4 regions of the Lysinibacillus sp. FSL M8-0355 genome follow, and region 1 is predicted to be linked to each of the others. Evidence: a T-box and tRNA genes for the amino acid it is inferred to sense, from the RefSeq annotation. Region 1 holds a T-box; the other regions hold tRNA genes.
What was found. The T-box of region 1 lies ahead of argS (arginine--tRNA ligase). A T-box ahead of a tRNA ligase gene usually reads a tRNA of that ligase, here a tRNA-Arg.
Positions count from the first base shown of each region.

Region 2: it encodes a tRNA-Arg, which carries the amino acid that the T-box ahead of argS (arginine--tRNA ligase) is inferred to sense. The anticodon was not compared.
Region 3: it encodes a tRNA-Arg, which carries the amino acid that the T-box ahead of argS (arginine--tRNA ligase) is inferred to sense. The anticodon was not compared.
Region 4: it encodes a tRNA-Arg, which carries the amino acid that the T-box ahead of argS (arginine--tRNA ligase) is inferred to sense. The anticodon was not compared.

Region 1 is NZ_JBBPAI010000001.1:2,367,457-2,372,306, forward strand. It holds gene MKY46_RS11645 (MFS transporter) at 1-547, opposite strand, end outside; gene MKY46_RS11650 (ArsR/SmtB family transcription factor) at 686-985, opposite strand; T-box leader at 1,099-1,317, shown strand; gene argS (arginine--tRNA ligase) at 1,362-3,035, shown strand; gene MKY46_RS11660 (MFS transporter) at 3,187-4,380, shown strand; gene MKY46_RS11665 (hypothetical protein) at 4,618-4,850, shown strand, end outside.
Region 2 is NZ_JBBPAI010000001.1:254,358-259,207, reverse strand. It holds gene MKY46_RS01260 (hypothetical protein) at 50-421, opposite strand; gene MKY46_RS01255 (hypothetical protein) at 393-581, opposite strand; gene MKY46_RS01250 (nitric oxide synthase oxygenase) at 607-1,653, opposite strand; tRNA gene MKY46_RS01245 (tRNA-Glu) at 1,972-2,043, opposite strand; tRNA gene MKY46_RS01240 (tRNA-Asn) at 2,045-2,121, opposite strand; tRNA gene MKY46_RS01235 (tRNA-Ile) at 2,129-2,202, opposite strand; tRNA gene MKY46_RS01230 (tRNA-Gly) at 2,207-2,280, opposite strand; tRNA gene MKY46_RS01225 (tRNA-Phe) at 2,287-2,362, opposite strand; tRNA gene MKY46_RS01220 (tRNA-Ser) at 2,367-2,459, opposite strand; tRNA gene MKY46_RS01215 (tRNA-Ala) at 2,473-2,548, opposite strand; tRNA gene MKY46_RS01210 (tRNA-Pro) at 2,564-2,640, opposite strand; tRNA gene MKY46_RS01205 (tRNA-Arg) at 2,656-2,732, opposite strand; tRNA gene MKY46_RS01200 (tRNA-Lys) at 2,752-2,824, opposite strand; tRNA gene MKY46_RS01195 (tRNA-Gln) at 2,839-2,913, opposite strand; tRNA gene MKY46_RS01190 (tRNA-His) at 2,923-2,998, opposite strand; tRNA gene MKY46_RS01185 (tRNA-Trp) at 3,046-3,119, opposite strand; tRNA gene MKY46_RS01180 (tRNA-Tyr) at 3,124-3,207, opposite strand; tRNA gene MKY46_RS01175 (tRNA-Thr) at 3,215-3,290, opposite strand; tRNA gene MKY46_RS01170 (tRNA-Asp) at 3,300-3,375, opposite strand; tRNA gene MKY46_RS01165 (tRNA-Met) at 3,379-3,453, opposite strand; tRNA gene MKY46_RS01160 (tRNA-Val) at 3,480-3,555, opposite strand; rRNA gene rrf (5S ribosomal RNA) at 3,567-3,682, opposite strand; rRNA gene MKY46_RS01150 (23S ribosomal RNA) at 3,749-4,850, opposite strand, start outside.
Region 3 is NZ_JBBPAI010000001.1:3,704,705-3,709,554, reverse strand. It holds gene nadB (L-aspartate oxidase) at 1-654, opposite strand, end outside; gene MKY46_RS18065 (cysteine desulfurase family protein) at 755-1,825, shown strand; rRNA gene rrf (5S ribosomal RNA) at 2,163-2,278, shown strand; tRNA gene MKY46_RS18055 (tRNA-Val) at 2,289-2,364, shown strand; tRNA gene MKY46_RS18050 (tRNA-Thr) at 2,368-2,443, shown strand; tRNA gene MKY46_RS18045 (tRNA-Lys) at 2,450-2,525, shown strand; tRNA gene MKY46_RS18040 (tRNA-Leu) at 2,543-2,627, shown strand; tRNA gene MKY46_RS18035 (tRNA-Gly) at 2,663-2,737, shown strand; tRNA gene MKY46_RS18030 (tRNA-Leu) at 2,743-2,831, shown strand; tRNA gene MKY46_RS18025 (tRNA-Arg) at 2,840-2,916, shown strand; tRNA gene MKY46_RS18020 (tRNA-Pro) at 2,924-3,000, shown strand; tRNA gene MKY46_RS18015 (tRNA-Ala) at 3,017-3,092, shown strand; tRNA gene MKY46_RS18010 (tRNA-Met) at 3,123-3,196, shown strand; tRNA gene MKY46_RS18005 (tRNA-Ile) at 3,204-3,280, shown strand; tRNA gene MKY46_RS18000 (tRNA-Ser) at 3,296-3,388, shown strand; tRNA gene MKY46_RS17995 (tRNA-Met) at 3,442-3,516, shown strand; tRNA gene MKY46_RS17990 (tRNA-Asp) at 3,520-3,595, shown strand; tRNA gene MKY46_RS17985 (tRNA-Phe) at 3,653-3,728, shown strand; tRNA gene MKY46_RS17980 (tRNA-Gly) at 3,734-3,807, shown strand; tRNA gene MKY46_RS17975 (tRNA-Ile) at 3,809-3,882, shown strand; tRNA gene MKY46_RS17970 (tRNA-Asn) at 3,890-3,966, shown strand; tRNA gene MKY46_RS17965 (tRNA-Ser) at 3,976-4,066, shown strand; tRNA gene MKY46_RS17960 (tRNA-Glu) at 4,069-4,140, shown strand; gene MKY46_RS17955 (diaminopropionate ammonia-lyase) at 4,401-4,850, shown strand, end outside.
Region 4 is NZ_JBBPAI010000001.1:3,711,996-3,716,845, reverse strand. It holds rRNA gene MKY46_RS18195 (23S ribosomal RNA) at 1-1,609, shown strand, start outside; rRNA gene rrf (5S ribosomal RNA) at 1,800-1,915, shown strand; tRNA gene MKY46_RS18185 (tRNA-Val) at 1,926-2,001, shown strand; tRNA gene MKY46_RS18180 (tRNA-Thr) at 2,005-2,080, shown strand; tRNA gene MKY46_RS18175 (tRNA-Lys) at 2,087-2,162, shown strand; tRNA gene MKY46_RS18170 (tRNA-Leu) at 2,180-2,264, shown strand; tRNA gene MKY46_RS18165 (tRNA-Gly) at 2,300-2,374, shown strand; tRNA gene MKY46_RS18160 (tRNA-Leu) at 2,380-2,468, shown strand; tRNA gene MKY46_RS18155 (tRNA-Arg) at 2,477-2,553, shown strand; tRNA gene MKY46_RS18150 (tRNA-Pro) at 2,561-2,637, shown strand; tRNA gene MKY46_RS18145 (tRNA-Ala) at 2,654-2,729, shown strand; tRNA gene MKY46_RS18140 (tRNA-Met) at 2,760-2,833, shown strand; tRNA gene MKY46_RS18135 (tRNA-Ile) at 2,841-2,917, shown strand; tRNA gene MKY46_RS18130 (tRNA-Ser) at 2,933-3,025, shown strand; tRNA gene MKY46_RS18125 (tRNA-Met) at 3,079-3,153, shown strand; tRNA gene MKY46_RS18120 (tRNA-Asp) at 3,157-3,232, shown strand; tRNA gene MKY46_RS18115 (tRNA-Phe) at 3,290-3,365, shown strand; tRNA gene MKY46_RS18110 (tRNA-Gly) at 3,371-3,444, shown strand; tRNA gene MKY46_RS18105 (tRNA-Ile) at 3,446-3,519, shown strand; tRNA gene MKY46_RS18100 (tRNA-Asn) at 3,527-3,603, shown strand; tRNA gene MKY46_RS18095 (tRNA-Ser) at 3,613-3,703, shown strand; tRNA gene MKY46_RS18090 (tRNA-Glu) at 3,706-3,777, shown strand; gene MKY46_RS18085 (VOC family protein) at 3,838-4,254, opposite strand; gene nadA (quinolinate synthase NadA) at 4,452-4,850, opposite strand, start outside.

The DNA.
Region 1 (4,850 bases):
TGATAAAGGCAATCCCGCCTAAAGCTGCCGTTAACCAAAATGTCATGTGCCAATTACTCCATTGTCCAACCATTGTTCCTAGAGGTACACCCATGACGTTGGCAATGGTAAAGCCCACAAATATGAAAGCAATGATAGAGGATCTTTTTTCTTTTGGCATACTATCATTCGCTATGGACATGGCTAATGCTGTAAGTACGCCGCTGACAACAGCCGTAACAACTCTGGAAGTTATTAAAATACCATAGGAACTAGAGAGGGCACTTACAATATTTCCAAGTATAAAGAGGGAAATCAATACTAACATGAGTGGATATTTTGCAAATCTACTAACAAAACCGGTTAAGATGGGTGTACCAATCGCATAGGCGATAGCAAATCCAGAAATCAAGGAACCAGCTGTGGCAATTGGTATACTTAAATCTGTAGAGACCTCCGTTAATAATCCTACAATAACAAATTCACTTGTTCCCATGACAAACGTTAATAAGGTTAATGTGAAGGCTAAAATTTTATGTTTATTGCTAAATGCATTTTCTTTATTCATAATCAAAAAACATCACTCCTTTATATCAATATATCGAGAAATTTCGATGTATTGTGCAAATGTATACGAAACCTAATAACTGTAACGTATCTATTTATCGTGAATAATCGATATGGCATTTTAAACAGAAACCCAATTTTAATCATTTTGGGTATCTGATACAAGAAACGAGGCAATTTGATGAATCGTTTCTTCTTTTAATTTATAATATGTCCATTGACCATGACGAAAAGATTCGAGAAGTCCAGCCTTTTGCATCATATTTAAGTAGTGAGAAACGGTTGATTGAGAAGTTTTAGCTTTCTCCTGAATATCACCAACACATACGCCTCCTTCGATACTCACTTTTGGGAAATGTTCCTCAGGTTCCTTCAGCCACTGTAAGATGTTTAGCCTAGTCTCGTTTGATAACGCTTTGAAAATTTCAATTGGTTCCATATCGCAATAATATATCGAATTATCTCGATATGTCAATTGCTAAGTACCAACATTATATTTAAAAAATGGTTGACGCCAATAAGGAAGTCCTGTAATATATGTCAAAATCATAGAAAAATTCGATGAAGAAGAGAGTAATTGATGGACAACTGGCAAGCGAGTTAGGGTTGGTGTGAGCCTAATGCAGAACCCATGAATGAAGCGCACTTTGGAGAAGATTCTCGAACAAGTAGTAGAGAATAGCGGGGCGTCACCTCGTTAACAATGGAAAGTGGTCATATTAAATGGCAACTAGAGTGGTACCACGGGATTATGATGCTCTCGTCTCTAATTTTAGAGACGGGGGCTTTTTTATTTGGACAGGAGGAGGATCAAGATGAATAAAAAAATCGCTGAAAGTATGGCAGAAGTAGTAAATCATCAATTAACAGCAGATGATATTGCGTCATTATTAGAAAAACCAAAAAGCTCGGAGCTAGGGGACGTGGCATTTCCTTGTTTTACCTTAGCAAAAAGATGGAAAAAGTCACCACAAACTATTGCAGCGGATATAGCAAGTCAATTAAACAATGACAATATCCAGCGTGTGCAAGCTGTTGGAGGCTATGTCAATATTTTTCTAGATCAACAAAAAGTGACGCAACAAGTGCTAAGCAACATCATGCAAGCAAAACAATCATATGGAACTAATCAAACGGGGATGGGAGCTGTCGTCCTAGATTTTTCATCTCCTAATATTGCGAAGCCATTCTCGATGGGGCATTTACGTTCAACAGTCATTGGGAATGCTTTAGCCAATATGGCAGAAAAAAATGGTTATCAAGCGATTCGCATCAATCATTTAGGGGACTGGGGTACACAGTTCGGTAAGCTTATTGTGGCTTATCAATATTGGGGTGATAAGCAAGCCATTACAGCGTCACCAATTGAGGAGCTATTAAAGATTTATGTGCAGTTTCATGAAGAGGCAGAGCAAGACCCAGCACTGATTGAACAGGCACGTGCCGCCTTTAAAGCGTTGGAGGATGGCGATGCAGAGGCACTGGCATTATGGCAATGGTTCCGAGATGTATCATTAGTAGAATTTCAATCAATATACGAGTTGCTAGGAATTCACTTTGATGCTTTTACAGGAGAAGCCTTTTACAATGACAAAATGATGCCTGTTGTGACAGAACTACAAGAAAAAGGGCTCCTAGTGGAATCAGATGGGGCGTATGTTGTGGAGATGGAGGAAATGCCCCCATGCTTAATGACGAAAACAGATGGAGCCACGCTTTATGCGACACGCGATTTAGCTGCTGCCCTGTATCGCCAACAGCATTACCAGCCAGAAAAGATTTTCTACGTTGTTGGCAATGAGCAATCCCTCCATTTTAAACAACTTTTTCAAGTCATCGAAAAAATGGGCTATGCTTGGGCCAAAAATCTACAGCACGTCCCATTTGGGATGATGCTCAAGGATGGCAAAAAAATGTCGACCCGTAAAGGCAAAGTGGTGTTATTAGCAGATGTGCTAGCAGAGGCCATTGCGACGGCGAAGCGTAATATCGAAGAGAAAAATCCCCATCTTCCTAACAAGGAGCGAGTAGCCCAGCAAGTTGGGGTTGGCGCAGTTATATTTAATGATTTGAAATACCATCGCCTCAATGATATTGAATTTTCGATCGAGCAAATGATGAATTTTGAAGGTGAAACAGGTCCTTATGTACAGTATACGTATGCCCGTCTTTGCTCCATTTTAGAAAAAGCAAACGCCCCAGCTGAAGTGATGACCTTCCAGCCATTAGGAGAGCAGGCTTGGCCAATTGTTTTATTACTGGAGCAGTTTCCGAAAGTGGTAGCTACGTCTTTTGATCAGGCTGACCCGTCCCAAATAGCGAAATATGCCTTACAATTGGCCCGTTTATTGAATAAATATTATGCCCAACAGAAAATATTAGCGGATGATGAATATCAAGCGTCACGTCTAGCACTTTGTTCATGTGTTGCGATTGTCTTAAAAGAATCATTCGCCTTATTGGGCATTGAATTACCTGAAAATATGTGACATCTACTGAATCAAGATAAAAAACAGCCATTTTCAAGAAACTGTCCCAAGATTGACCGTCTATCGAAAACATGGTAAAAGGAGAGAGGAATAAATAAACAAACTCTTTCAGCAATGAATGTTGAGTGGCAGTAGAGAGGATATTGAACAAATGGCAAAAAAACAATGGACCCTTTCACTTATACTAGTGGTCATCAGTATATTTTTTGTTGCACTCAATATGAGACCTGCAGTAACAGGGATTGGCCCACTTTATAATGTACTGATGACATCCTTACATGTCTCCAATACAAGTATGAGTTTTCTGACATCCATCCCCGTTTTTTGTATGGGTTTATTTGCACCTTTGGCTGTACCGCTTCAGCGAAAGGTTGGCACGAAATCCGCCATAACATTTTTAGTGGCTATTCTCGTCCTTGCCAATGGACTACGCCTTTTACAAGAAAGCTACGCTTTGCTCATTGTGACAAGCTTTGCAGCAGGCTTAGCTATTGCGATGATTGGTCCTATTTTAAATGCCTTTATTAAGAAAAAGTTTCCACAGCGTTTTACGACTGTGATTGGCATTTATTCCTTCGGCATTGGCGTAGGTGCTACATTAAGTGCGGCCTTAACGGTGACATTTTATCAAATTTTCGGCAATAGCTGGACCGTCGCTCTGGGGATATGGGCTCTACTTGCATTAGGGGCGCTAGTTATTTGGTTATGGGCCATACCATCACAGCAAAATGAACAAGTTCTAAAGATAACGACGACTGAATATGCTCGTAATCCTTGGACATCTGGACGTGCTTGGGCGATCTTACTGTACTTTGGCTTACAAACCTCGCTGTTTTTTTCGATGATGGCGTGGCTTACACCGCTGTTGCAGGATAAAGGCTTATCACTAGAGACAGCAAGTGCTATGCTGACGTTTATGTCTATTGTGCAAATGATCGGCAATATTGCAGTGCCGATGCTCATGGAAAAATGGTCAAGTCGAATGGCATGGATATTGGTACTAGGCTTTGTAGGATTAATTGGTTTCACGCTATTATGGCTTACGTCAGGTGCCTATTTATGGCTTGCTGTTTTATTAATCGGCATTGTTCTAAGTGGTCTATTTCCAATTGGCTTATTGTTACCGCTGGATGAAGCCAAAAATGATCTGGAGGCTAATAGCTGGTCATCCATGGTGCTATCAGGTGGCTTTATGCTGAGTGCGATTATTCCCATTATGATCGGGGTTTGCTATGATATCACAGGTAATCATACATGGACTTATATCATCTTTTTACTGTTGATGGTGGGCATTATCGTATCGACAGGACTGTTAAGAAAAAAAATAATCGAAGAAGACATGTGAAGCAATGCGCATGTCTTTTTTAGTGAAAATTATTTTTAGGTCCAGTTATCCTCCAATCCTCATAACAAATTTCGTATTTCATAAATAATAATAGGTAGAATGAAATATATTTAGCGGTGTTGTCGCATTTCCCTAACATTGTTATAGAAATAATAATATTATGTAAACTTGAAACATCACAAATCCTTGATTATGATAGATAATAGAGAATGATGAATAGAAAGTTTTGGTGAAGGTATGTATAAAAAAATGCTCGTGTTAGGAGCGACAGCTTTCCTCGTTACAGGCTGTGACAGTCAAATAGGCACAGGCTGGTTTCAAAGTAAAAATGCGGAGGTTCAAACAGAGGGGGCAGTGACCAAGCAAGAGGAAAAAATTGTCCCAGAGGTCAAAGTCATCGGAGAGTATGGTGTTGGAGCAGGTATTATTATCAAGCAGCAGGAGGATCAGCTGTATATTTTAACAAATGG
Region 2 (4,850 bases), 2.1 Mb from region 1:
AACTGCTCATATTTCCCATCTGCTTTACTTCTATATAGGTATAGACGTTTTATTTGTCCAATTGCTGTAGTAAGGTTAGCAGTTCAGCAAGACGGTCTGCTGTTTCTTTGTTGTGAGCTATAACTGCTGCAAAAATAGGAACAGCCTCTTGTAAGAGTATATAACTAAAATAATAATAGCTTACAAAAGCTTTCTGCTCATAACCCTTTGGCGTTTCCTCCTCCCATTCCAGCTCATCATTCTCTTCGTGATCCATCCATAAATATTTGACATCTAACAGCTCCTGCATAGTTTGAACTGAATATGATGGGTCTAGATAATCTTCAGAAATTGCATGTGCCACAGCTAAATAAAGCTCTACTTCTTGTACAGAGACATCCCCGGTATTTTTGCTAGCAAGCTTTTTTAGAAGGACAAGCAAAGCCCATGGTGTGACCCTGCCATAGTGTACCTTGATGCTCCACTAACTCAGCTAGCTCTATATATTGCTCCTGTTCAATCAGCTGAGGGATAGCCGTTCCTCTTCCATAAGGTGTCGTCAATTGTAACCACGGGATACTCGGAATTTGCTCATTCAACATAGCGTTTCGTCCTCTCCACAATCAGTTAATAGCATGGTTTTTGATAAAAATAATTGGGTGTATGATAAATATTGACATAAGGTTTATGGAAAATATGAGTCGTTGCGGGCGAAAGTGGTGGGATTAGCCATGTCCAGTTGCCTGTAACGTCTCGTCCTGCTGATTCCTCTGCTTCTTCAAACAATTTAAACTGCTGAGCAGCTGTATGATGATCGACAATGCTCACGCCTTGTTCTTTAAAAGAATGAAGGACAGCAATATTAAGTTCCACTAATGCACGATCACGCCAAAGTGAAGCTTGCTTGGTTGTATCAAGATTAAAAACCTCCGCAATAGCTGGTAGCATATTATAACGGTCATGATCTGCTAAATTACGTGCACCGATTTCTGTCCCCATATACCAGCCATTAAAGGGTGCGGCTTGGAAATCAATGCCTGCCATTTGAAAACGCATACTTGAAATTATGGGTACAGCATACCATTTCATTCCTAATTTCTCTACATCCACTGACTCTGGATGACGAATTGGCACCTCTAAAATATATTCTACAGGAATTGTAAACAGCTGCGGAGCTCGCTCATCTACTTGTATAACAAGAGGTAACACATCGAATGGTGTCCTCTCACTTTTCCAACCTAACGATTCACATACTTTAGTAAAAACAATAGAATGTGCATCACCAATAACGCCAGCTTCCGTTTCATAGCCTGCATAACGAATTAGCTGATGATTCCATATACGCACTCTGTTCGAAGCAAATACTGTTATTGTTGGACGGATTTTTCCACTATTTGTTGCATAATCGATATGCTCCAGTAGTTTTTGAAAAATATCCTGTTCATCTAAAACGGCACGTGCATCTACTACATGCAATGATTGCCAAAACAGACGACCAATACATTTGTTACTATTACGCCACGCCACCCGTGCACCAAAAGCTAGCTCCTCTGTTGTTGGGTCGTACTCACCTGCATTCTTAATCTGTTGTAATCTATTCGCTAACCAACGCTCTGATTCATCTTGTTCTGTCTGATATAAACTTAAAAATTGCTGGATCTCCTGTATATTCATTTCGATTCCTCCACTTATCCTCATATTAGAGGAACAAAACGACAAGCACCACGAAAATAGCTATAAAAAAACATACATATTGCATATATGAAATAGTTTGTTCAAATTTATAATGAATCGAATCATGATTAGAAGATATTGTGAATGAAGAAGGAAAAGAGGTGGGCGACATCTTATAGAAAGGAGAAACAAAATATTAGTCATGTAAAAAAGCTACTGAACCATTGATAGCGGATTCGTAGCTTTCACTCTTTACTAATGTATCATTTATTGATAAAAGAAAAAGCATGTAACACAATATTTGTGCTACATGCTTGATGACCCGTACGGGATTCGAACCCGTGTTACCGCCGTGAAAGGGCGGTGTCTTAACCACTTGACCAACGGGCCGTGGCTCCGAAGGCAGGACTCGAACCTGCGACAACCTGATTAACAGTCAGGTGCTACTACCAACTGAGCTACTTCGGAATAATGATGGGCCTAAATGGACTCGAACCATCGACCTCACGCTTATCAGGCGTGCGCTCTAACCAGCTGAGCTATAGGCCCATTTTGGAGCGGGTGATGAGAATCGAACTCACGACATCAGCTTGGAAGGCTGAGGTTTTACCATTAAACTACACCCGCAAATAATGGTGGGTCAGGACGGAATCGAACCGCCGACACTTAGAGCTTCAATCTAATGCTCTACCAACTGAGCTACTGACCCAAAATGGAGGAGGTAGAGGGATTCGAACCCCCGCGCGGTGTTACCCGCCTGTCGGTTTTCAAGACCGATCCCTTCAGCCAGACTTGGGTATACCTCCAAAAATATTGAACTGGTGGAGCCTAGCGGGATCGAACCGCTGACCTCCTGCGTGCAAGGCAGGCGCTCTCCCAGCTGAGCTAAGGCCCCATTTATCATAAAAAATGGTCGGAATGACAGGATTCGAACCTACGACCCCTTGGTCCCAAACCAAGTGCTCTACCAAGCTGAGCTACATTCCGAAAACATAAATTTATTGGCGCGCCCGACATGAGTCGAACCCATAACCTTCTGATCCGTAGTCAGACGCTCTATCCAATTGAGCTACGGGCGCAATATTCATTAAAAAACGATGAGCCATGAAGGACTCGAACCTTCGACCCTCTGATTAAAAGTCAGATGCTCTACCAACTGAGCTAATGGCTCGTAAAAAAGAAAAATGGCTGGGGTACTAGGATTCGAACCTAGGCATGACGGAATCAAAATCCGTTGCCTTACCGCTTGGCTATACCCCAATTTGAAAATGGGGCGACTGATGGGAATCGAACCCACGAATGTCGGAACCACAATCCGATGCGTTAACCACTTCGCCACAATCGCCACTATATAAATTATAACAGCTGTATATGAACGAGTACCTCAATACCTGGCAGGGGCAGTAGGAATCGAACCCACACCAAAGGTTTTGGAGACCTCTATTCTACCGTTGAACTATGCCCCTAAAATGGTGGAGGGGGACGGATTCGAACCGCCGAACCCTAAGGAGCGGATTTACAGTCCGCCGCGTTTAGCCACTTCGCTACCCCTCCAAGGGAATGGTGCCGGCGATAGGAGTCGAACCCACGACCTACTGATTACAAGTCAGTTGCTCTACCAACTGAGCTACACCGGCAAAAAAAAATGGCGGTCCCGACCGGGATCGAACCGGCGATCTCCTGCGTGACAGGCAGGCATGTTAACCGCTACACCACGGGACCATTTGGTTGCGGGGGCTGGATTTGAACCAACGACCTTCGGGTTATGAGCCCGACGAGCTACCACTGCTCCACCCCGCGATAATACTATACTGTTTTAAAAATAATGGTGGAGGATGACGGGCTCGAACCGCCGACCCTCTGCTTGTAAGGCAGATGCTCTCCCAACTGAGCTAATCCTCCACGAAAAATAAGCGAAGCGATGTCCTACTCTCACAGGGGGAAGCCCCCAACTACCATCGGCGCTAAAGAGCTTAACTTCCGTGTTCGGTATGGGAACGGGTGTGGCCTCTTTGCCATCATCACTTCACTTATTCAGTTGAAAGAGTTGTTCTTTCAAAACTGGATAAACGGTTCATTGAATGGTTCAAACGTTTTGGTTAAGTCCTCGATCGATTAGTATTCGTCAGCTCCATGTGTCACCACACTTCCACCTCGAACCTATCTACCTCATCGTCTTTGAGGGATCTTACTTACTTGCGTAATGGGAAATCTCATCTTGAGGGGGGCTTCATGCTTAGATGCTTTCAGCACTTATCCCGTCCACACATAGCTACCCAGCGATGCCTTTGGCAAGACAACTGGTACACCAGCGGTGTGTCCATCCCGGTCCTCTCGTACTAAGGACAGCTCCTCTCAAATTTCCTACGCCCACGACGGATAGGGACCGAACTGTCTCACGACGTTCTGAACCCAGCTCGCGTACCGCTTTAATGGGCGAACAGCCCAACCCTTGGGACCGACTACAGCCCCAGGATGCGATGAGCCGACATCGAGGTGCCAAACCTCCCCGTCGATGTGGACTCTTGGGGGAGATAAGCCTGTTATCCCCGGGGTAGCTTTTATCCGTTGAGCGATGGCCCTTCCATGCGGAACCACCGGATCACTAAGCCCGTCTTTCGACCCTGCTCGACTTGTAGGTCTCGCAGTCAAGCTCCCTTGTGCCTTTACACTCTACGAATGATTTCCAACCATTCTGAGGGAACCTTTGGGCGCCTCCGTTACCTTTTAGGAGGCGACCGCCCCAGTCAAACTGTCCGCCTGACACTGTCTCCTGCCCCGCTAAGGGGCATGGGTTAGAATTTCAATACAACCAGGGTAGTATCCCACCGACGCCTCCTTCGAAGCTGGCGCTCCGAGATCTCTGGCTCCTACCTATCCTGTACAAGTTGTACCAAAATTCAATATCAGGCTACAGTAAAGCTCCACGGGGTCTTTCCGTCCTGTCGCGGGTAACCTGCATCTTCACAGGTACTATAATTTCACCGAGTCTCTCGTTGAGACAGTGCCCAGATCGTTACGCCTTTCGTGCGGGTCGGAACTTACCCGACAAGGAATTTCGCTACCTTAGGACCGTTATAGTTACGGCCGCCGTTTACTGGGGCTTCAATTCGCAGCTTCGCTTGCGCTAACCACTCCTCTTAACCTTCCAGCACCGGGCAGGCGTCAGCCCCTATACGTCACCTTACGGTTTTGCA
Region 3 (4,850 bases), 1.3 Mb from region 1:
GATGGCAGCACCTGCGCGAAATGCTAACGCGATGCCGTCACCTGTATTGGTTGGATAATTAGATGTGCTTGAATAGAGTGCACCTGCACCACCTGTCGCTAAAATGACATGATGGGCCAAATAGCGTGTAATGCCTTTCTGTCCTTTGGTAAGTGCGCCTATGCAGTCACCATCTGTATTCCGTAAAAGCTCATAAGCCATTTCATAGCAATTCACCTTTGTTTTAGGCGAAAGTTTATGAAGTAAGTAATCTATGAAAATTTGACCAGTACGATCACCACCTGCATGTAGAATACGATGATGACTATGTGCCCCTTCGAGTCCTAGAGCCGGTTTTCCATCAACATGACGATCGATAGGGAGACCAGTCTTTAAATATTTCTGCATGATTTTAGTGCCATCTTCTATGAGTGTAGTAACATGTTTTTTCTCGTGATGATATTCTCCAGCTTTCAATGTATCAGCAATGTGGTGTTCAATATGATCTTTCTCACTTGTAACAGCAGCGATGCCACCTTGTGCACGATAAGAACTACTCATATAAAGAGATGATTTTGTAACAATTTGTACTTGAAAATGTTCTTCGAGCAGTAAAGCAGCTTGAAGTGCAGCAATTCCACTGCCGATTATAAGGACATCTGTCTTTACATCCATAGTTATACCCTCTTTACAGTTGTCTTGACACTTATCTTTACATAAAATAAAAAAGAAAACAAGACTTGATGAACTAGAGAGGGAGAAGACAATGATTTATATGGATTATGCTGCGACATCACCGATGACGAAGGAGGCTCTTGCAGCTTATGTAGAGGTAGCACAGCGTTATTATGGAAATAGTGCAAGTCTTCATGATTTAGGAGGACAAGCCTATTATTTTGCCCAGCAATCAAGAGAGGTTGTAGCCAATGCTTTAGGCGTAAATAGTGACGGTATTATTTTTACAGGGAGCGGGACAGAAGGAAATATCCTGGCTATCTTGTCATTAGCGCTGGCCTCTAAAAAAGGAAAACACATTATTGCATCTCAAGCTGAGCATACGTCTGTGCATGCAGCGTTGAATACACTTGAGAAAATGGGTTTTAGGGTGACAAAATTGCCTTTACAGATGGATGGATGTATTGACCTTGAACAATTACAACAAGCAATCCGCAAAGATACGGCTTTGATTACAATTCAACATGTCAATTCTGAAATTGGTGCTATTCAGCCTGTAGAGAAAATAATAGAGATGGCTAAAAAATCTGATGTTTTCAGTCATATTGACTGTGTACAATCATTTGGGAAGCTTGCTATACCAAGTGGAGTAGATGCCATTACAATCTCAGCTCATAAAATAGGTGGACCAAAGGGGTGTGGTGCTGTCTATCTGAATCCTGCGCTCCGAGTACCTGCCTTAACACCGGGTGTAACTCATGAGAGGGGTTTAAGAGGCGGTACATTAGATACACCAGCAATTGTAGCCTTTGCGGCAGCAATTGAAAACTATCAATATGAAAGACAATATTATGAGACTTTAAGAAGATTTTTGAAGAACAATTTGCCTGAAACATGCCAATTAATAGAATGTAACCAACAATTGCCTAATATTTGTGGCGTAATGATGGATAAAATAGAGGGGCAATATGTTCTTTTAAAGTTAAATGAGGCAGGAATCTGTATTTCGACGGGGAGTGCATGTGATATTCATAGTGAATCTGGAACGAAAGCTATTTTATCAATGGGTTACTCTTTGGAAGCAGCACGCCAATTTTTTAGACTATCTTTTGGAGCTTCCACAACATTTGAAGAAATTCTAAGATTAAAACAAGAGCTTTTAACTATTTAATGAATAACAAGTGAAGGGTTTTCTATACCCTTTCCTTGTTTTGAAATAGATTATAAGCTAAGAAAATAGGTGAAATAAAATAATTGTTTTCTTTTGAAACAACAATTGTTATAATATTTTGCAGGGCAATATTTTCTCTTACTTAGCAAAAATAACTTCAAAAAGTAATAATTTCTTTTTTTTATAAAAAAGTATTGCACAATGTGAGAAAACGTTATACAATAATTCTTGTCTTGAAGGACAGGTAAACAACTTCAAAACAAGATACATAAAGAAACTTCTGCTAAGAACGCAACATCCATGTTGCAACGCAGAAGCCAGCACATCCATGTGCAAGTCTAGTGATGATGGCAAAGAGGTCACACCCGTTCCCATACCGAACACGGAAGTTAAGCTCTTTAGCGCCGATGGTAGTTGGGGGCTTCCCCCTGTGAGAGTAGGACGTCGCTAGGCATAGTACCCAGGAGGATTAGCTCAGCTGGGAGAGCATCTGCCTTACAAGCAGAGGGTCGGCGGTTCGAGCCCGTCATCCTCCACCATATGCCGGTTTAGCTCAGCAGGTAGAGCAACTGACTTGTAATCAGTAGGTCGTGGGTTCGATTCCTATAGCCGGCACCATTTTTAGAGCCATTAGCTCAGTTGGTAGAGCATCTGACTTTTAATCAGAGGGTCGAAGGTTCGAGTCCTTCATGGCTCACCATTTTTAAATAATAATAAGCGGGTGTGGCGGAATTGGCAGACGCACTAGACTTAGGATCTAGCGCCGCAAGGCGTGGGGGTTCGACTCCCTTCACCCGCACCATTATTTCATTGCCAGATAAAAAAACTTATGCACATGCGGAAGTAGTTCAGTGGTAGAACACCACCTTGCCAAGGTGGGGGTCGCGAGTTCGAACCTCGTCTTCCGCTCCAAATGTGCCGGGGTGGCGGAACTGGCAGACGCACAGGACTTAAAATCCTGCGGTAGGTGACTACCGTACCGGTTCGATTCCGGTCCTCGGCACCATTTTTAATGCGCCCGTAGCTCAATTGGATAGAGCGTCTGACTACGGATCAGAAGGTTATGGGTTCGACTCCTGTCGGGCGCGCCAAAAAGAACGGGAAGTAGCTCAGCTTGGTAGAGCACTTGGTTTGGGACCAAGGGGTCGCAGGTTCGAATCCTGTCTTCCCGACCATTTCCAAAGAAATTATGGGGCCTTAGCTCAGCTGGGAGAGCGCCTGCCTTGCACGCAGGAGGTCAGCGGTTCGATCCCGCTAGGCTCCACCACCATAATAAATTAACCAGTATAAAGATCCTGGCGGCGTAGCTCAGCTGGCTAGAGCGTACGGTTCATACCCGTAAGGTCGGGGGTTCGATCCCCTCTGCCGCCATCTTAAAGGACCTTTAGCTCAGTTGGTTAGAGCAGACGGCTCATAACCGTCCGGTCGCAGGTTCGAGTCCTGCAAGGTCCACCATTTATATATTGCAACGGAGGTATACCCAAGTCTGGCTGAAGGGATCGGTCTTGAAAACCGACAGGCGGGTAACACCGCGCGGGGGTTCGAATCCCTCTACCTCCTCCAGTTTTAAATCTTTATAAATGGTGCTTTAAAAACTCGAAACAGTATAAAATTATCGCGGGGTGGAGCAGTGGTAGCTCGTCGGGCTCATAACCCGAAGGTCGTTGGTTCAAATCCGGCCCCCGCAACCAAATGGTCCCGTGGTGTAGCGGTTAACATGCCTGCCTGTCACGCAGGAGATCGCCGGTTCGATCCCGGTCGGGACCGCCATTATTTTCATAAGAAGATATGATAAGCAAAAGAAAATAAGCTTAGCATGGACGAAATGGGTCAGTAGCTCAGTTGGTAGAGCATTAGATTGAAGCTCTAAGTGTCGGCGGTTCGATTCCGTCCTGACCCACCATTTATGCGGGTGTAGTTTAATGGTAAAACCTCAGCCTTCCAAGCTGATGTCGTGGGTTCGATTCCCATCACCCGCTCCAAGGGCCTATAGCTCAGCTGGTTAGAGCGCACGCCTGATAAGCGTGAGGTCGATGGTTCGAGTCCATTTAGGCCCATTATTATTCCGAAGTAGCTCAGTTGGTAGTAGCACCTGACTGTTAATCAGGTTGTCGCAGGTTCGAGTCCTGCCTTCGGAGCCATTTTTATGTGGGGAAGTACTCAAGAGGCTGAAGAGGCGCCCCTGCTAAGGGTGTAGGTCGGGTAACCGGCGCGAGGGTTCAAATCCCTCCTTCTCCGCCATTGGCCCGTTGGTCAAGTGGTTAAGACACCGCCCTTTCACGGCGGTAACACGGGTTCGAATCCCGTACGGGTCATACTAAGTGCAGTAGATGAATTACATCTACTGCACTTTTTAATTGATTTGATAACATAGTTACTATAAAAATGAAGCCTTCACAGAACATCGAATCTGTGAAGGCTTGTTAATTATATAGGAAGTTAAGAAATTTTTCTCTCTTTTCCGTAGGGGATCATAAACGCATAACAAGGAACTTAGACAAATGTAAGTTCTGTATTGTATAATTTTGTATTTTGGAGCTAGATGGACTAAGCTAATGATAGAGGAGGGATAGGAATGAATGAAAAATTAAAGTGGGTGCACAATCAGCTGGACAAAGCAAATGAAGGAACAGCTTTACTGCCATATTTTACATTGGAACAAGTAAAGAAAGTGGGGCAATTCCTACGTACATATGAGCAATTTGAAAAGACACCTCTCCATCATCTTGATTCACTTGCTTCATGGATGGGTGTAGAAAAAATCTTGGTAAAAGACGAATCCTATCGATTTGGCTTAAACGCATTTAAAGTATTAGGCGGAGTTTATGCAATTGCGCAGTATGTTGCCAATAGACTCCAGAAAAATATAGAGGAACTATCGTTTGAACAATTAAAATCATCAGAAGTAAAAGCGCAGGTAGGAAATTTAACCTTTATTTCAACAACAGATGGTAACCATGGTCGTGGTGTGGCATGGGCGGCTCGTGAACTAGGGTATCAAGCGCGAATATATATGCCAGCTGGC
Region 4 (4,850 bases), 1.3 Mb from region 1:
ACGGGTGAGAATCCCGTCCACCGTATGACTAAGGTTTCCTGAGGAAGGCTCGTCCGCTCAGGGTTAGTCGGGACCTAAGCCGAGGCCGATAGGCGTAGGCGATGGACAACAGGTTGATATTCCTGTACCACCTCCTCACCGTTTGAGAAATGGGGGGACGCAGTAGGATAGGGTAAGCGCGCTGTTGGTTATGCGCGTCCAAGCAGTAAGGCGTGTGTGTAGGCAAATCCGCACACTGTAACGTTGAGCTGTGATGGCGAGTCCGTATGGACGAAGTTCCTGATTTCACACTGCCAAGAAAAGCCTCTATCGAGGTGAGAGGTGCCCGTACCGCAAACCGACACAGGTAGTCGAGGAGAGAATCCTAAGGTGTGCGAGAGAACTCTCGTTAAGGAACTCGGCAAAATGACCCCGTAACTTCGGGAGAAGGGGTGCTCTTGAGCGTGCAAGCGCATGAGAGCCGCAGTGAATAGGCCCAGGCGACTGTTTAGCAAAAACACAGGTCTCTGCAAAACCGTAAGGTGACGTATAGGGGCTGACGCCTGCCCGGTGCTGGAAGGTTAAGAGGAGTGGTTAGCGCAAGCGAAGCTGCGAATTGAAGCCCCAGTAAACGGCGGCCGTAACTATAACGGTCCTAAGGTAGCGAAATTCCTTGTCGGGTAAGTTCCGACCCGCACGAAAGGCGTAACGATCTGGGCACTGTCTCAACGAGAGACTCGGTGAAATTATAGTACCTGTGAAGATGCAGGTTACCCGCGACAGGACGGAAAGACCCCGTGGAGCTTTACTGTAGCCTGATATTGAATTTTGGTACAACTTGTACAGGATAGGTAGGAGCCAGAGATCTCGGAGCGCCAGCTTCGAAGGAGGCGTCGGTGGGATACTACCCTGGTTGTATTGAAATTCTAACCCATGCCCCTTAGCGGGGCAGGAGACAGTGTCAGGCGGACAGTTTGACTGGGGCGGTCGCCTCCTAAAAGGTAACGGAGGCGCCCAAAGGTTCCCTCAGAATGGTTGGAAATCATTCGTAGAGTGTAAAGGCACAAGGGAGCTTGACTGCGAGACCTACAAGTCGAGCAGGGTCGAAAGACGGGCTTAGTGATCCGGTGGTTCCGCATGGAAGGGCCATCGCTCAACGGATAAAAGCTACCCCGGGGATAACAGGCTTATCTCCCCCAAGAGTCCACATCGACGGGGAGGTTTGGCACCTCGATGTCGGCTCATCGCATCCTGGGGCTGTAGTCGGTCCCAAGGGTTGGGCTGTTCGCCCATTAAAGCGGTACGCGAGCTGGGTTCAGAACGTCGTGAGACAGTTCGGTCCCTATCCGTCGTGGGCGTAGGAAATTTGAGAGGAGCTGTCCTTAGTACGAGAGGACCGGGATGGACACACCGCTGGTGTACCAGTTGTCTTGCCAAAGGCATCGCTGGGTAGCTATGTGTGGACGGGATAAGTGCTGAAAGCATCTAAGCATGAAGCCCCCCTCAAGATGAGATTTCCCATTACGCAAGTAAGTAAGATCCCTCAAAGACGATGAGGTAGATAGGTTCGAGGTGGAAGTGTGGTGACACATGGAGCTGACGAATACTAATCGATCGAGGACTTAACCAAAATGTTTGAACCATTCAATGAACCGTTTATCCAGTTTTGAAAGAACAAAACTTTCAATAAAAAAAGAGCTTCAAGACACAAGTAGAACAAGGAAGCAAACGAGTGATTGAAGGAGCGTACTTCTGTACGTGACTGATTGAACGAGAGCAGCTGACGCAGTAATACGCCGTGTATTGAAGGTCGACCATAGTCTAGTGATGATGGCAAAGAGGTCACACCCGTTCCCATACCGAACACGGAAGTTAAGCTCTTTAGCGCCGATGGTAGTTGGGGGCTTCCCCCTGTGAGAGTAGGACGTCGCTAGGCATAATACCCAGGAGGATTAGCTCAGCTGGGAGAGCATCTGCCTTACAAGCAGAGGGTCGGCGGTTCGAGCCCGTCATCCTCCACCATATGCCGGTTTAGCTCAGCAGGTAGAGCAACTGACTTGTAATCAGTAGGTCGTGGGTTCGATTCCTATAGCCGGCACCATTTTTAGAGCCATTAGCTCAGTTGGTAGAGCATCTGACTTTTAATCAGAGGGTCGAAGGTTCGAGTCCTTCATGGCTCACCATTTTTAAATAATAATAAGCGGGTGTGGCGGAATTGGCAGACGCACTAGACTTAGGATCTAGCGCCGCAAGGCGTGGGGGTTCGACTCCCTTCACCCGCACCATTATTTCATTGCCAGATAAAAAAACTTATGCACATGCGGAAGTAGTTCAGTGGTAGAACACCACCTTGCCAAGGTGGGGGTCGCGAGTTCGAACCTCGTCTTCCGCTCCAAATGTGCCGGGGTGGCGGAACTGGCAGACGCACAGGACTTAAAATCCTGCGGTAGGTGACTACCGTACCGGTTCGATTCCGGTCCTCGGCACCATTTTTAATGCGCCCGTAGCTCAATTGGATAGAGCGTCTGACTACGGATCAGAAGGTTATGGGTTCGACTCCTGTCGGGCGCGCCAAAAAGAACGGGAAGTAGCTCAGCTTGGTAGAGCACTTGGTTTGGGACCAAGGGGTCGCAGGTTCGAATCCTGTCTTCCCGACCATTTCCAAAGAAATTATGGGGCCTTAGCTCAGCTGGGAGAGCGCCTGCCTTGCACGCAGGAGGTCAGCGGTTCGATCCCGCTAGGCTCCACCACCATAATAAATTAACCAGTATAAAGATCCTGGCGGCGTAGCTCAGCTGGCTAGAGCGTACGGTTCATACCCGTAAGGTCGGGGGTTCGATCCCCTCTGCCGCCATCTTAAAGGACCTTTAGCTCAGTTGGTTAGAGCAGACGGCTCATAACCGTCCGGTCGCAGGTTCGAGTCCTGCAAGGTCCACCATTTATATATTGCAACGGAGGTATACCCAAGTCTGGCTGAAGGGATCGGTCTTGAAAACCGACAGGCGGGTAACACCGCGCGGGGGTTCGAATCCCTCTACCTCCTCCAGTTTTAAATCTTTATAAATGGTGCTTTAAAAACTCGAAACAGTATAAAATTATCGCGGGGTGGAGCAGTGGTAGCTCGTCGGGCTCATAACCCGAAGGTCGTTGGTTCAAATCCGGCCCCCGCAACCAAATGGTCCCGTGGTGTAGCGGTTAACATGCCTGCCTGTCACGCAGGAGATCGCCGGTTCGATCCCGGTCGGGACCGCCATTATTTTCATAAGAAGATATGATAAGCAAAAGAAAATAAGCTTAGCATGGACGAAATGGGTCAGTAGCTCAGTTGGTAGAGCATTAGATTGAAGCTCTAAGTGTCGGCGGTTCGATTCCGTCCTGACCCACCATTTATGCGGGTGTAGTTTAATGGTAAAACCTCAGCCTTCCAAGCTGATGTCGTGGGTTCGATTCCCATCACCCGCTCCAAGGGCCTATAGCTCAGCTGGTTAGAGCGCACGCCTGATAAGCGTGAGGTCGATGGTTCGAGTCCATTTAGGCCCATTATTATTCCGAAGTAGCTCAGTTGGTAGTAGCACCTGACTGTTAATCAGGTTGTCGCAGGTTCGAGTCCTGCCTTCGGAGCCATTTTTATGTGGGGAAGTACTCAAGAGGCTGAAGAGGCGCCCCTGCTAAGGGTGTAGGTCGGGTAACCGGCGCGAGGGTTCAAATCCCTCCTTCTCCGCCATTGGCCCGTTGGTCAAGTGGTTAAGACACCGCCCTTTCACGGCGGTAACACGGGTTCGAATCCCGTACGGGTCATACTAAAAAACAGTAAATGCATACGCATCTACTGTTTTTTCATATTCATAGATATAAATATCACTCTTGATTCAATGCATTTTCATCCATATAAACTACTTCCCAGATATGCCCATCTACATCCTGAAATCCCCAGCCATACATAAACCCATGATCTTGGGGTTCACTATAAGATTTACCACCGGAGGCCAGTGCCTTATTTACTAATTGATCTACTTGCTCTCGATTTTCAGCAGATAGACATAAAATTGCTTCTGCAGACGTAGTAGTATTTGTAATTTCCTTCTTACTAAACCCTTTGAATCGTTCTTCCACCATCATTAATGCGAAGATATTTTCACTAATAATCATTGAGGCTGTAGTCTCATCGCTAAATTGTTGATTGAACTCAAAACCTAGTTCCTTAAAGAAGTTGATGGATTTGTTTAGATCTTTCACTGGTAAATTGATAAAAATATTTTTCGATTGAAAAGCCATTTATTTTCACCTCCAAATCGACAGTAGCATAGAGCATAAAGCCATGTCAATTTCAGCAATAGATGGATATTCTTTGATTGGATCAATGATGATGCATTTGAAAATGGCAGTTGTTTAAGCTATTCAAAATAGATGTTATATGAACATAAAAAGCAGAGACGTTTTTTTACACCATCTCTGCTTTTAAAGCAACCTAATTATCCTCGTGCTAGCATTCTTTCGAGAGAGCTAAGTGCTTCAGCTGTAGTATATTCATCTACTTGGATACGGTTATGTGGTTGCCCCTGCTCAATACTTTCTAAGCTCCACAACAGATGGGGAAGGTCAATGCGATTCATTGTTAAGCAAGGACAAAAATTTTCATTTAAAGAGATAATATGTTTATCTAGATGCTGCTTCATTATGCGATTGACAAGGTTCATTTCTGTTCCAATAGCCCATGCCGATCCGCTTGGTGCACGATTGATTGTCTCAATGATGTATTTTGTGGAACCTGCATCATCGGCAGCTGCTACAACTTCACGACTGCATTCAGGGTGAACAATAATTTGCATAGTTGGATGTTCTTTGCGAACAACCTCCGTATGGTGAACCGT